Regions from separate parts of the Lysinibacillus sp. FSL R5-0849 genome, predicted to be linked through region 3. Evidence: riboswitches for the same ligand, from Rfam matches in the RefSeq annotation. Region 3 holds a riboswitch; each other region holds the start of a gene.
What was found. Region 3 has a riboswitch for lysine ahead of MKY80_RS01295 (amino acid permease). Riboswitches for the same ligand answer to the same signal wherever they lie in the genome.
Positions count from the first base shown of each region.

Region 1: another riboswitch for lysine. It lies ahead of MKY80_RS10845 (transporter substrate-binding domain-containing protein); the one in region 3 lies ahead of MKY80_RS01295 (amino acid permease).
Region 2: another riboswitch for lysine. It lies ahead of MKY80_RS16750 (aspartate kinase); the one in region 3 lies ahead of MKY80_RS01295 (amino acid permease).

Region 1 is NZ_CP152004.1:2,207,979-2,212,187, reverse strand. It holds gene MKY80_RS10855 (amino acid ABC transporter ATP-binding protein) at 1-288, opposite strand, end outside; gene MKY80_RS10850 (amino acid ABC transporter permease) at 301-1,026, opposite strand; gene MKY80_RS10845 (transporter substrate-binding domain-containing protein) at 1,196-2,053, opposite strand; lysine riboswitch at 2,172-2,358, opposite strand; gene odhB (2-oxoglutarate dehydrogenase complex dihydrolipoyllysine-residue succinyltransferase) at 2,663-3,919, opposite strand; gene MKY80_RS10835 (2-oxoglutarate dehydrogenase E1 component) at 4,011-4,209, opposite strand, start outside.
Region 2 is NZ_CP152004.1:3,403,725-3,407,933, forward strand. It holds gene MKY80_RS16740 (succinate dehydrogenase cytochrome b558 subunit) at 35-643, opposite strand; gene MKY80_RS16745 (YslB family protein) at 916-1,350, shown strand; gene MKY80_RS16750 (aspartate kinase) at 1,441-2,667, opposite strand; lysine riboswitch at 2,799-2,977, opposite strand; gene uvrC (excinuclease ABC subunit UvrC) at 3,070-4,209, opposite strand, start outside.
Region 3 is NZ_CP152004.1:263,801-268,009, forward strand. It holds gene MKY80_RS01280 (nitric oxide synthase oxygenase) at 1-155, shown strand, start outside; gene MKY80_RS01285 (hypothetical protein) at 221-760, shown strand; gene MKY80_RS01290 (MFS transporter) at 805-2,037, opposite strand; lysine riboswitch at 2,189-2,365, shown strand; gene MKY80_RS01295 (amino acid permease) at 2,448-3,911, shown strand; gene MKY80_RS01300 (response regulator transcription factor) at 4,075-4,209, shown strand, end outside.

The DNA of each region.
Region 1 (4,209 bases), 1.9 Mb from region 3:
AACATTGTGGTTGTTAAATAAATTGAATTGCTGGAATACCATGCCTAGATGTGTTCGATATTCTTGGATATTGTGTTTTTCGTCTAGGATGTCCTCCCCTTGATAAATAATTTGCCCACCACTTGGTGTTTCTAATAAATTAATACAACGAAGTAAAGTGGATTTACCAGAACCAGAGGAACCAATTAAACAAACGACTTCCCCTTTTTCCACTTGAAAATTAACATCCTTTAACACTTGGTTACGTCCAAATGATTTACTTAAATGCTCAATTTTAATGACTGCCATTTGTGCGTCCCCCTAAATTGCTTCTTTTTGTTCTTTTTGATAAGCATCTGGTCCATCTAATCGTTTTTCAACATATAGCAGAATACGTGATGCAGTAAATGTCATGATGAAGTAAAGAATACAAGCTACAAAGAATGATTCAAAATAACGGAAGTTGTTACCAGAGATTGATTTTGTTTGGAAGAATAATTCTGTTACTCCAATAACGTTTAATACGGCTGTATCTTTAATATTCATAATTAATTGGTTGCCTGTCGCAGGTAGTACGTTACGCGCTACTTGTGGTAAAACTACGTGAAGCATGATCTGGAAGTGATTCATACCGATAGCCGATGCTGCCTCATATTGACCATTATCAATTGATACAATACCACCGCGAACAATTTCTGCCATATAGGCACCTGTATTAAGAGAAACGACTAAAATCCCTGCTGTAATAAAGTGCATGTCTATGCCAAATGCAATATCTAATCCATAGTAGACAACCATAGCCTGTACAATCATTGGTGTACCACGGAAAAATTCAACATAGCATGTGAGTATAAAATTAATAAGCTTTAAGCCATAAAATTTCACACCTTTTTTACGAACTGGAATCGTATGCATAATTCCGATGAAAAATCCGATAAATGCACCAATAATTGTACTTATAGTCGAAATTAGTAACGTATAATACGCACCTCGTAAAAACATTTGCCAGTTGTTTTCAATAATTGAAAGTATCCATTCAAGACTCATGATGTTCCTCCTAACAATGTCATGTTGCTTGCTATCTTTTTCGTGCCCTAGCTCTTTCTACTAGTCTATGTTTTATTTCGCTAGGACATTATCATTATGTAGAGAGGTTCTCATTTTAATAATGATGAAATGATAGTGCACGGACTAGTCAATAGTCCGTGCCATTTTTTTATTGTGCTGCTGGTTGCTGAGAAATAGCTTCTTCCATAATCGCTTGGCGATCATCTTCAGAAATTCCTTTTAGAATTTCATTGATTTTATCAAGATTCGCATCTTCTTTACGTAAGCCTACAGCAATTGACGTATTTGAAAGATCTGTATCGAAGCCCTCTTCAAATGCTACGTATGTGAATTTATCGTTGGCAGCAGCTGCGGAAATACCTTCTGGACGTTCTGCAACATAGCCATCAATTTTGCCTGCCTCTAAAGCTACACGCATAGCTGGGAAGCTTTCCATTGCTGTTTGTTTATTAACATCTTTGATTTGGTCTATCACATTGTAGTTGGATGTATTAAGTTGTGATGTAATTTTTGCTCCAGAGAAATCTTGAATGGATTTGACCCCTTCATATTTGCTGCCTTTTTTAATAACCATAACAAAATCAGAAGTATAGTAGTTTTCTGTAAAATCAATTGTTTTCTTACGTTCTTCTGTTGGCGACATGCCTGCGATAATTGCATCAATTTTATTTGATTGTAGCGCTGGTACTAAGCCGTCCCATTCCATTTTAACGATCACTAATTCTTTGCCTAAGCCTTCAGCGATTTTTTTCGCCATTTGTACATCATAGCCGCCTGCATATTCTGCATTATCTGCAATTTTCACCGCACCATTTGCATCATTTTGCTGTGTCCAGTTGAATGGTGGGTAGCCAGCCTCCATTCCAATTCGGAATTCACCGCCGCCGTCTTCCTTATCTGCGCCAGCTTCTCCTGAACTGCCTTCTTTTTTGTCGCTAGTGCCACATGCAGCTAGCACAATTGCCGTCATGATAGAGATCATTACTAACAGCCATTTTCTTTTCATGAAAAACTCCCCTTTTCTGTAAAAAAATAAGACAACTGTACGAAAAAAGACCTAAGTTTTGTGAACTTAGGTCTTACCTTTTATGACAGTTGCCCAAATCCTCACTATAATTCCATGTTTCCGAGATAGCACAACCTAGTAAACCTGGAATTGAATTCACTAGGACAGTCCTGCACTTATTCACTGCAGACCCAGCATAAAAGTACGAGCTCCTTTTATACTTCGGCGATATTTCCTTCTTCATTGCGTCTTTGTTTGCTTGTACTCAACAATGAACTAATAAATACCGCGCCTCTACCTCACTGTTATAGGTTAGTGAGGTTTGTTTATTTAATTGATATTTAGATACTACTATAAAACTAGTATGTACGTCAAGAGAGTTTTAGCATTTTTCTGACTAATGACAATATTAGGGTATTATGCTTGACCTATCCATTGTTAATCTATGTATTTTTGTCAATATATCCGCCGGAAAACCACAAATTTTTACTATCAATGGTTTTTATACTAAGAAAATAGTTTCGTATTTTCAAAATCACTAAAGACTTTAGTGATACAGAAAACCAAGAAAAAAACCCTGTAAAACAAAGTTTACAGGGTTTAAAGGATTTATGAATTTAATAATAAATCTTCAGGATTTTCGATTAATTCTTTAACTGTTTTTAAGAATCCTACAGAATCTTTTCCATCGATGATACGGTGATCATAAGAAAGTGCTACGTACATCATTGGACGGATTTGAACTTCACCATTTACTGCAACTGGACGGTTAACAATTGAGTGCATACCTAAAATACCAGCTTGAGTACCGTTCATAATTGGTGTTGACATTAATGAACCGAATACACCACCGTTTGTGATTGTGAATGATCCACCAGCCATGTCATTTAAGCCTAGTTTTTTCTCACGAGCTTTAGTCGCTAAGCTAGCGATATCTTTTTCGATTTCTGCGAAGTTTTTGCTGTTTGCATCGCGTACAACTGGTACTACTAAACCTTCTTCAGTTGATACTGCAATACCGATATCAAAGAAGTTATTTAAATGTAATTCATCGCCAACGATTTGAGCGTTTACGTATGGGTATTTTTTCAGTGCTGCAACAACAGCTTTTGTGAAGAATGACATGAAACCAAGTTTGATGTCGTTTGCTTTAACAAACTCTTCTTGTTTACGTTTACGAAGTGCCATGATGTTTGTCATGTCAATTTCGTTGAATGTTGTTAACATTGCTGTTGATTGTTTAACTTCTAATAAACGTTTTGCAATTGTTTGACGACGACGGCTCATTTTTTCAATTGTTACACGGTCAGAATTAGCAGCTGGTGTGAATACAACTGGGCCACCTGTAGTTGCTACTGGTGCTGGTGCTGGTACTGCTGGTGCTGTACCATGTGCTGACACATCTTGTACACGAACACGGCCTTGTGGATCTACTGGAGATACCGCTGCAAGGTCGATGCCTTTTTCACGTGCAAGTCGACGTGCCGCTGGAGATGCGATAACACGCTCACCAGAAGTTTCTTCTACTACAGGAGCTGCTGCAACTGGTGCTGTAGGAGCCGCTTGTGGCGCTGCTGGAGCTGGAGCTGCTTCAGCTGGAGCCGCCGTTGCTGGTGCAGCTGCTGCGCCTTCGCCTGCTTCTACGATAGCAATAACTTGACCAACTAGTACAGTATCGCCTTCTTCAGCTAAAATTTGTGTTAATACACCTGCTTCTTCAGAAATGATTTCAGCGTTTACTTTATCTGTTTCAAGTTCAACGATGAATTCACCTTTTTCAACGCGATCGCCCACTTTTTTTACCCACTGTGCGATACTACCTTCTGTAATCGATTCTGCTAATTCAGGGACTTTAATTTCAGCCACTTTCATTTCCTCCTTTGATTAACGTGCATGACGCACATAAAAGGGCTACTGCTTATGGGCAAGTAGCCCAGCTATCAATATTTATATGTTATTATTTAACCTTTACTGGCTCAGCAACTGCTTCTTCAATAAGTGATGATTGAGCTGCTTTATGAGAATCTGCATCCCCTTCAGAAGTTGAGCTCATTGCAGGACGACCTACATAGCGAAGCTTTTTACCTTCTGCAAGTTCATATAATGTTTCTAGTGCATAATTCCATGAGCCTTGGTTTTTAGGTTCTTCTTGTACC
Region 2 (4,209 bases), 1.5 Mb from region 3:
ATGATTGCATGTGCTCTATCGTAGCTCTATTGAATTATACGAAAGCTAAAATAGCAGCCACACCAACTACACTTAGAATTACGAAAATGATGTTTGTTACGTAAGTAGCAATCTTTTGAGACTGAGGAGATTGTACAATACCCCAGCTTACTAGGAATGCCCATAAACCGTTAGATAAGTGGAAAGTTGCTGATAAAATACCAACAATGTAGAACCCAAGCATGAATGGATTAGCAACAATATTCGCCATCATGTCGTAATCAACGTGTGTTCCAAGTGCTTTTTGAATACGAGTTTGGAAAATATGCCATGCAATGAAAATCACTAGGAATACACCAGTGAAACGTTGTAATGAGAACATCCAGTTACGGTATGTGCTGAAACGTCCTGTGTTTGGTGAAGCAGTGAATGCAATGAACACTCCATAAAATGCATGGAACATCAATGGAATATAGATGACAATCCATTCAACTAGGATAAGGAATGGAATCTTTTCCATTACTGCGGTAGCATCGTTATAACTATCTGCCCCGCCTGTTGCTGTAAAGTTAATGAACAGGTGCATCGTTAAAAACAGACCTACTGGAATGATCCCAAGTAGAGAATGTAAGCGACGCCATAAAAACTCTCGATCTTTCGACAAGACTGTTACCCCCCTTAGTACTTAAAATAGCACAACAAAAGAAGTCATCATTTTGTAAATGATACTTCATTGACTGTGTATTTCATCATGGTACAATATTATGACATGTTTATTGTACTCTCAAGAGCTACGAGCGTCAAGGCAACTCGGAGTTTTTCATAGAGCTTATTAAAGAACTAATCTAGTGCATAATGCGTCGTTTTTTCTCGAAAAATCTACCATTACTTTATTAACGTTAAATTATAAGAAAATTCTAAGAAAGAAGGATAACAATGTTAAACACTCCATCTCCTACAATCTCATCCTTTGGTTATGAGATCATTCGCGATCATATTCTATCTTCTATACTCGGTAAACATGAGGATGATGTCCTTTATTGGGCAGGTAAAGAGCTTGCGCGCAAGTTTCCATGTAAAAGTCAAGACGAACTAATCGCATTTTTCGCAGATGCCTGTTGGGGTACATTAGAGCTAATGAAAGAATCGAAGGACGGACGTATTTTCCAGTTGACAAACGACCCTGAAATCTTGCAAATCAAACAACGCAGCTTCAGACTTGAAGCAGGATTTATAGCTGAACAGATTCAGCTAGCTAAAGGCTATTTAACAGAATGTTATGATGAAAAACGTGAAAAGCAACATTACGTTATGTTTACAGTCAAATGGGACGTGAAGGAACGAATTATGCATACGATTCCAACAGAGTAACAAAAAAGGATTGTCTCCCCATTCAATAAACGGGATGACAATCCTTCCTTTTATTTCGGGCAATTACAGAAAATGCTGTTTCTTCTATTATTATATGTAAAGAGCCTGCTCTAAATTAAATTCATCATGCAATGCATTTGCTGCACGAATCATTTCATCCTGTGGTACTACAACAGACACTTTAATTTCTGAGGTGCTCACCATCTTCACAGGGATATTCTCACGACGTAAACGATCGAACATGCGAGCAGCGACACCTGGATTCGAAACCATACCGGAGCCAACTATCGAAACTTTCGCCAATCCAATTTCGAAATCAGCAAAGCTAAAGCCAAGTGATACTTTACTATCCTCTAAAACACGTAAAGCTTCTGCAAATTCTTCTTTCAAAATCGAAAAGGACACAGTTGGTTTTAATCCATCAATGATTGCTTGAACAATGATATCCACGTTGATGCGATTTTCAGCAAGAGTTGAAAATATATCCGCTAATGAAGCATGTGAATAAGCATCATACCCAATTGTTAAACGAATAACATCTGATTCAAAGGCAACACCACGCACTACTAAATTTTTCTCCATCTCTACTTCCTCCTTCAATAAAGTACCTACTGACTCCACTAAACTAGAGCGTATGATCACTGGCATTTGGAACTTTTTAGCTAACTCCACTGCACGTGGATGAATGATGTGTGATCCTAAATGTGCTATCTCTAACATTTCATCATAGGAAATTTCCTGTAGTTTTTGTGCCTTTACAACAAAGCGTGGATCTGCTGTATACACACCATCAACATTCGTGTAAATGTCTGTCCGATCAGCATCTAATGCAACAGCAAGTGCAACGGCTGTCGTTTCGGTTCCACCTTTCCCAAGCGTTGTTATATTTTGGTCATTGTCAATGCCTTGATCTCCAGCAATAACGACGATTTGTCCTTGCAGCAAATGTTCATCAATACGGCTAACATCGATATGATTGATCCTTGCATGACTATGCATATGATCCGTGGAAATGCCAGCCTGCCAGCCTGTTAGTGACACCGCATTATAGCCAGCTTCTTGTATTGCAATGGCAAATACGGAGCTTGATAACTGAGAGCATGAAGATACAACTGCATCTAATTCACGTTTTGACACATCATCCGTGAAATGAAGTACGCTCATTTTCACATCCTGTATCGTTTGTCTCATCGCACCAACTACTACTACCACATCGAATCCTCTATCTCTTTCAGCAATTGCTTTTCGTGCAGCCTCTTGAATTTGTTCGGGCGATGCTAAAGCAGCCCCTCCAAATTTCATTACTATTCTAGACATTTCTTTTGTTCTCCTTTCCAGTCATGTAATTCACCTAAAATGAGGTGTAAAACAGCCTCTAGAAAACTAAAAAGGCAGCCTTCACAAAACGTGAAAGCTGCCTATAACATGTACAATAACGAAACTTGCGCATGTGTGATAGCTCTCCGAAACGTTTAGAATCGACAGTCTTACATTTTTTAAATGCAAAACCAGTACAACAGCGGAAACAACAATGCTGTACTTCGGCAAGGTCCCCTTTCACGCAATGTCTTAGGATTTGTTCATCCTCTTTTGCGCTACTTTTGAATCTTGCACCTCTATCATCACCTTAAAAGTGATTATATTAAATTTTTCCGCCCTCATATAGCAAGTGGGCTAATAACATTGGATCATAATGTTATTTACAACCTTAGCATATGTCTATTCCTTTGACAATGTCTCCTGCTGAAAATAGGCATAAATATGATTTGCTAAATTAGCTGGCATCCCAGCTTCCTGTAAAGCTAGCTCACTAGCCTCCCGTATTTTCTTCACGGAACCAAAGTGTTTCAGTAACTGCTGTTTTCGTTTTGGACCGACACCTTCGATTTGATCCAGAACAGACTGTATAGCATGCTTTTCATGCTGTTGACGCAAGAAGGTAATCGCAAAACGATGGACTTCATCTTGTATTCGTTGTAATAAATAAAAACCGTCACTTGTACGTTTTAAGGCAATGACCTCTGGCGGATCACCAAACAATAGCTGGGATGTATTATGCTTGTCATCCTTTGCTAAACCAGCAATAGGTATAACTAGTCCTAATTCATCCTCTAATACTTCACGCGCAACTTCCATTTGACCTTTACCACCATCAATTAGCACTAAATCTGGTAATGGAAGACCTTCCTTCAAAACACGAATATAGCGTCGACGGATTACCTCTTGCATAGCACCATAATCATCATGCTTGGCTGCTGTACGGGTTTTATATTTGCGATATTCCTTTTTGGCGGGTTTGCCATCAATAAAAACAACCATTGCAGATACGGCGTCTGTTCCATGCATATGACTATTATCAAAAGCTTCAATTCGTAATGGTGTCGTTATGCCCATTGCATCACCAAGTGCCTCGCATGCACCAATAGTACGTTCTTCCTGTCGTTCAATAAGTTGGAATTTAGCGGACACTGCAATTTCAGCATTTTTCGTCGCTAAATCTACCAACTCCTTTTTTTGACCTCGTTTTGGCGTAAGAACTTTGATACCTAACAATTCCGTTAAAATGGCACCATCAATTGCTTGTGGAATAAAAACTTCTTTTGGCTTAATATGTTCTGGTTTTTCATAAAACCGTCCCACAAATGTTAGGAACTCTTCCTCTGCGTCTTGATAGATCGGGAAAATAGAAACATCTCGCTCGATCAGTTTACCTTGCCGAACGAAGAAAACCTGAACACACATCCATCCTTTTTCCACAGCATAGCCAAAGATATCACGGTTAGTAGTGTCACTTGATACTATTTTTTGCTTCTGCATAACTGTATCAATATGGGCGATTTGATCACGAAACTCCTTAGC
Region 3 (4,209 bases):
TTGAGGAAGCTGAGGAATCAGCAGGGCGAGAAGTTACGGGTAACTGGACATGGTTAATCCCACCACTTTCCCCTGCGACCACTCATATATTCCATAAGCCTTATGTAAATACCTACCATACGCCCAATTATTTTTATCAGAAACCATGTTATTAACTTTAAAGGAGTTGTTCATAAACGAACAGCTCCTAAGTACCTTTTTAGGAGAGAGGCAATTCAAGATGTTGAACCAAAATATTTCGAATATCCCTTGGCAACAATTGACGACACCTTATGGCAGAGGAACAGACATTCCTCGCCTAATTGAACAGGAACAATATCAAGAGCTGACTGAACTAATCGAACATCAAGGAACACTTTGGCAGGTGACGCCATGGGTTTTGCTTATTCTTTTAAAAAAGCTTTCAAGTAAAAATGTGAAGGAAGTCTCCTTAGCAGAAATAGAGCTTTATTTAGCTGTGGCTCATGCAATAACTGAGGATTATCAAGATTCAACACATAACGTTTCAACGATGCAAGAGCTTTTGGATACGAAATATTTATGGGTGGAAAATGAAGAGGATGATGAGCTGGAATGGGAGGAAGATACACCTAGAGGCTATGAACCAGAAGCTTTTTTAGGCTATTATTATTTTAGTTTTTTACTCCTTCAAGAGGCAATCCCTGTTTTTACTGCTATTAAGGCACATACCAAGAGCACAACAGAGGAACTTGAGGAACTGCTAGCCTTACTAAAACATCAAAAAAAGAAATGGATATAGACAAAAAGCAGATGGGGTCAGATCACTTCCCCAACTGCTTAAATTTAATGGACATATTCATCTTTAGAGGCTCGCATGGAACATAAGAAGAGTGTCATAGCAACAACAACAAAGAGCCAGCCGGCAATATTCCAACCACCAAATAAATCATGGAGGTATCCGAAAAGAATCGGCCCAATGGCAGCGAATAAATAGCCCAATGATTGTGCAAACCCTGATAGATCAGCGGCTTCAAATGCTGTACGTGTGCGAAGTGTAAAGAACATCATTGCTAATGCGAATGAAGCTCCACCTGCTAAACCTAGAAGGATCATCCATAATATCCCCAACGTTGTCCATTCCATTACAACGCCGACAAATCCTACTAAATAGAACGATGTAAACATAAGGACAAGTGGTCTTTGTGAAGTCATTTTACCAGCAATAATGGGGACAGCCAATGCCATGGGGACTTGTGAGAATTGCATAATGGAAAACATCCAACCAGCTTTATCAGGAGCCAATCCCTGCGCAATATAAATTTCAGGAATCCAAGCTGCTGTCGTATAAAATAATAAAGATTGTAAGCCCATTGCACCTGTTACTGCCCATGTAACAGGTGATTTCCAAAGGGGTTTACCTGTTTTTTTGGCCGTAGTAGCTGGTTCTGGCTTATTCAATTTCAATTGAGGTATCCAAATTAAAATCGTTAATACGACTAATATAAGCGCCACAGCCAATGCTCCCTGCCAACCTAGTGAAGAATTAGCTATTGGATAACTAATACCTGCTCCAAGTCCAGCCGTTAAGTTCATCGACATAGTAAAAAATGCCATTAGTAACCCTACATGGTATGGAAATTTTAATTTTAATAAACCTGGAATCAACACATTTCCAAATGATATGGCTACGCCAATGAGCACTGTGCCAAATACAAGTAACCCTGTTGTACCGAGGGAGCGTAGTACAATTCCTAAGGCCAATAAAATCGTGGATAAAAATAAGGTTAGCTCAAGCCCAAGTTTTCGTGCTACAACTGGTGCGAATGGTGATATAGTGGCAAAAGCAAGCAATGGAATAGTTGTCAAAAAACCGGCTAGAACATTGGAAATACCAAGATCGTCACGGATAAAGGATACAATTGGACCCACAACAGTTAGTGGCATTCGTAATGTAGACGCTATAAATATTATTCCAAAAACTAATAATAAGGTTGTTCCCTTCCAGCTAATTTTTCTATTCGTGTAGCTGGCGGAATGATCATGTAAAGTCAAAATTATTCCCCCCGTTATTACCATTCTAATTGAACTACTATAACACTTTATTACACTATTAAAAATAGTGGAAAATTCACAAAATACAAAACATTAATGGTTATATTGAAATGTCTTAGGTCTTATGTTAGTATAGTAAATATCATAAATTTAATAATTATATGCCTCATGTTTGTAATGAGGTAGAGGTCGCGATATTTATAAGTAAGCTTATTGAAATGACAAGCATTGAAGAGATTAGCTGAAAGGAAATATTGCCGAAGTGTGAGGGGACTTGAAAACCTCATGCTGGGGCTGTCTCCGAAAGGAACAGAACTGTCACGTTTGTACAACGTGTTGAGCTATCGTTTAGGAAAAACTGAGGATTAACTTAGCCATCACATTGTTCATGTGATGGCATTTTTTTGCCTCATAAATAGGAAGGAAGCTATATCGTGAGTGAAATAAAAGTAAATCAGCTCGGCCATAATGCACCGAAGCTGAAAAAAGAATTAAAAAGCCGTCATATCACAATGATTTCTTTAGGCGGTACAATTGGTACAGGGCTATTTTTAGCCAGTGGTGGTGCCATTGCACAAGCAGGACCGGGAGGCGCATTGCTTGCCTATGCCTTAATCGGTATTATGGTATATTTTTTAATGACAAGTTTAGGGGAAATGGCTGCCTATATGCCATCCTCGGGTTCTTTTAGTACGTATGCGACAAAATTTGTAGATCCCGCTCTAGGCTTTGCACTAGGCTGGAACTATTGGTATAACTGGGCAATTACGATTGCAGCCGAAATTGCGGCAGTGTCATTAATTATGAAATATTGGTTCCCAGATAGCTCATCAGCACTTTGGACAGTATTATTTATTGTAATTGTACTGACATTTAATTTATTGTCTGTAAAGAGCTATGGTGAAAGTGAATATTGGTTTGCGATGATTAAAGTGGCTACGGTCATTGTATTTATTATTATTAGCATATTAATGATTTTTGGTATTTTAGGTGGACAGGCACCTGTAGGTTTTACAAATTTCTTTATTAGTGATGGACCATTCCATGGTGGCTTCCTTGCTACATTTGGTATTTTCCTTGCAGCAGGATTTTCATTCCAAGGAACAGAGCTACTTGGGGTAACAGCAGGGGAAACAGATGATCCTGGAAAAAATATACCGAAGGCAGTAAAATCGGTGTTTTGGCGTATTATTTTATTTTATATTTTAGCTATTGCTGCTATAGGGATGTTAATTCCATTCACAGATGAACGCTTATTATCGGAGGATATCGCTGTATCTCCATTTACTCTCGTGTTTGATCGTTTAGGTATTGCTTTTGCTGCCTCCTTAATGAATGCCATTATTTTAACGGCTATGCTATCAGCAGGTAATTCTGGACTGTATGCATCTTCACGTATGCTATGGCAATTAGCAGTGGATGGTCATGCTCCTAAATTCTTTGCAAAGCTAAGTCGTCGAGGTATTCCGATTTATGCATTGATCGCAACATTAGCTGTAGGCTGTGTAGCGTTTTTAGCATCATTCTTTGGTGATGGGGTTGTTTATATCTGGCTATTAAATGCCTCTGGGATGTCAGGTTTTATTGCTTGGCTAGGTATTGCATTTAGTCATTATCGTTTCCGTCGTGCTTTCGAGGCACAGGGCTTAGATCCAAAGCTATTACCGTATAAAGCAAAGCTATACCCATTCGGTCCACTATTCGCCTTTACTATTTGTATGATTGTTGTAATTGGACAGAATTACACAGCGTTTATCGGAGGTACAATCGATTGGTATGGTATCCTTGTTTCCTATATTGGTATTCCACTGTTCCTATTGCTATGGCTAGGGTACAAAATTAAACATAAAACAAAAATGCTTCCTCTTAAAGATTGTGATTTAAAAGTGGAAAATTAAATAGAAGAGCTGTTCTATAAACCGCTGTATAATGGTTGATGGAACAGCTTTTTTTATATAGAGACCTTTAAAATTATTACTAAATTAATATCATATATATGGTAGTATACTATAGATATGGAAGTGTGATTTTTGACTTTCTAGTAGAGAGAGGTGCATGAAAATGCAAAAACATATTTTACTAGTGGAAGATGATGAGGCTATTCGCGAAATGGTAGCGAATTTTTTATTATTGGAAGGCTTCGAAGTCACCACTGCCAATAATGGTGAAGAGGCATTGCAATATTGTTTAAATCAA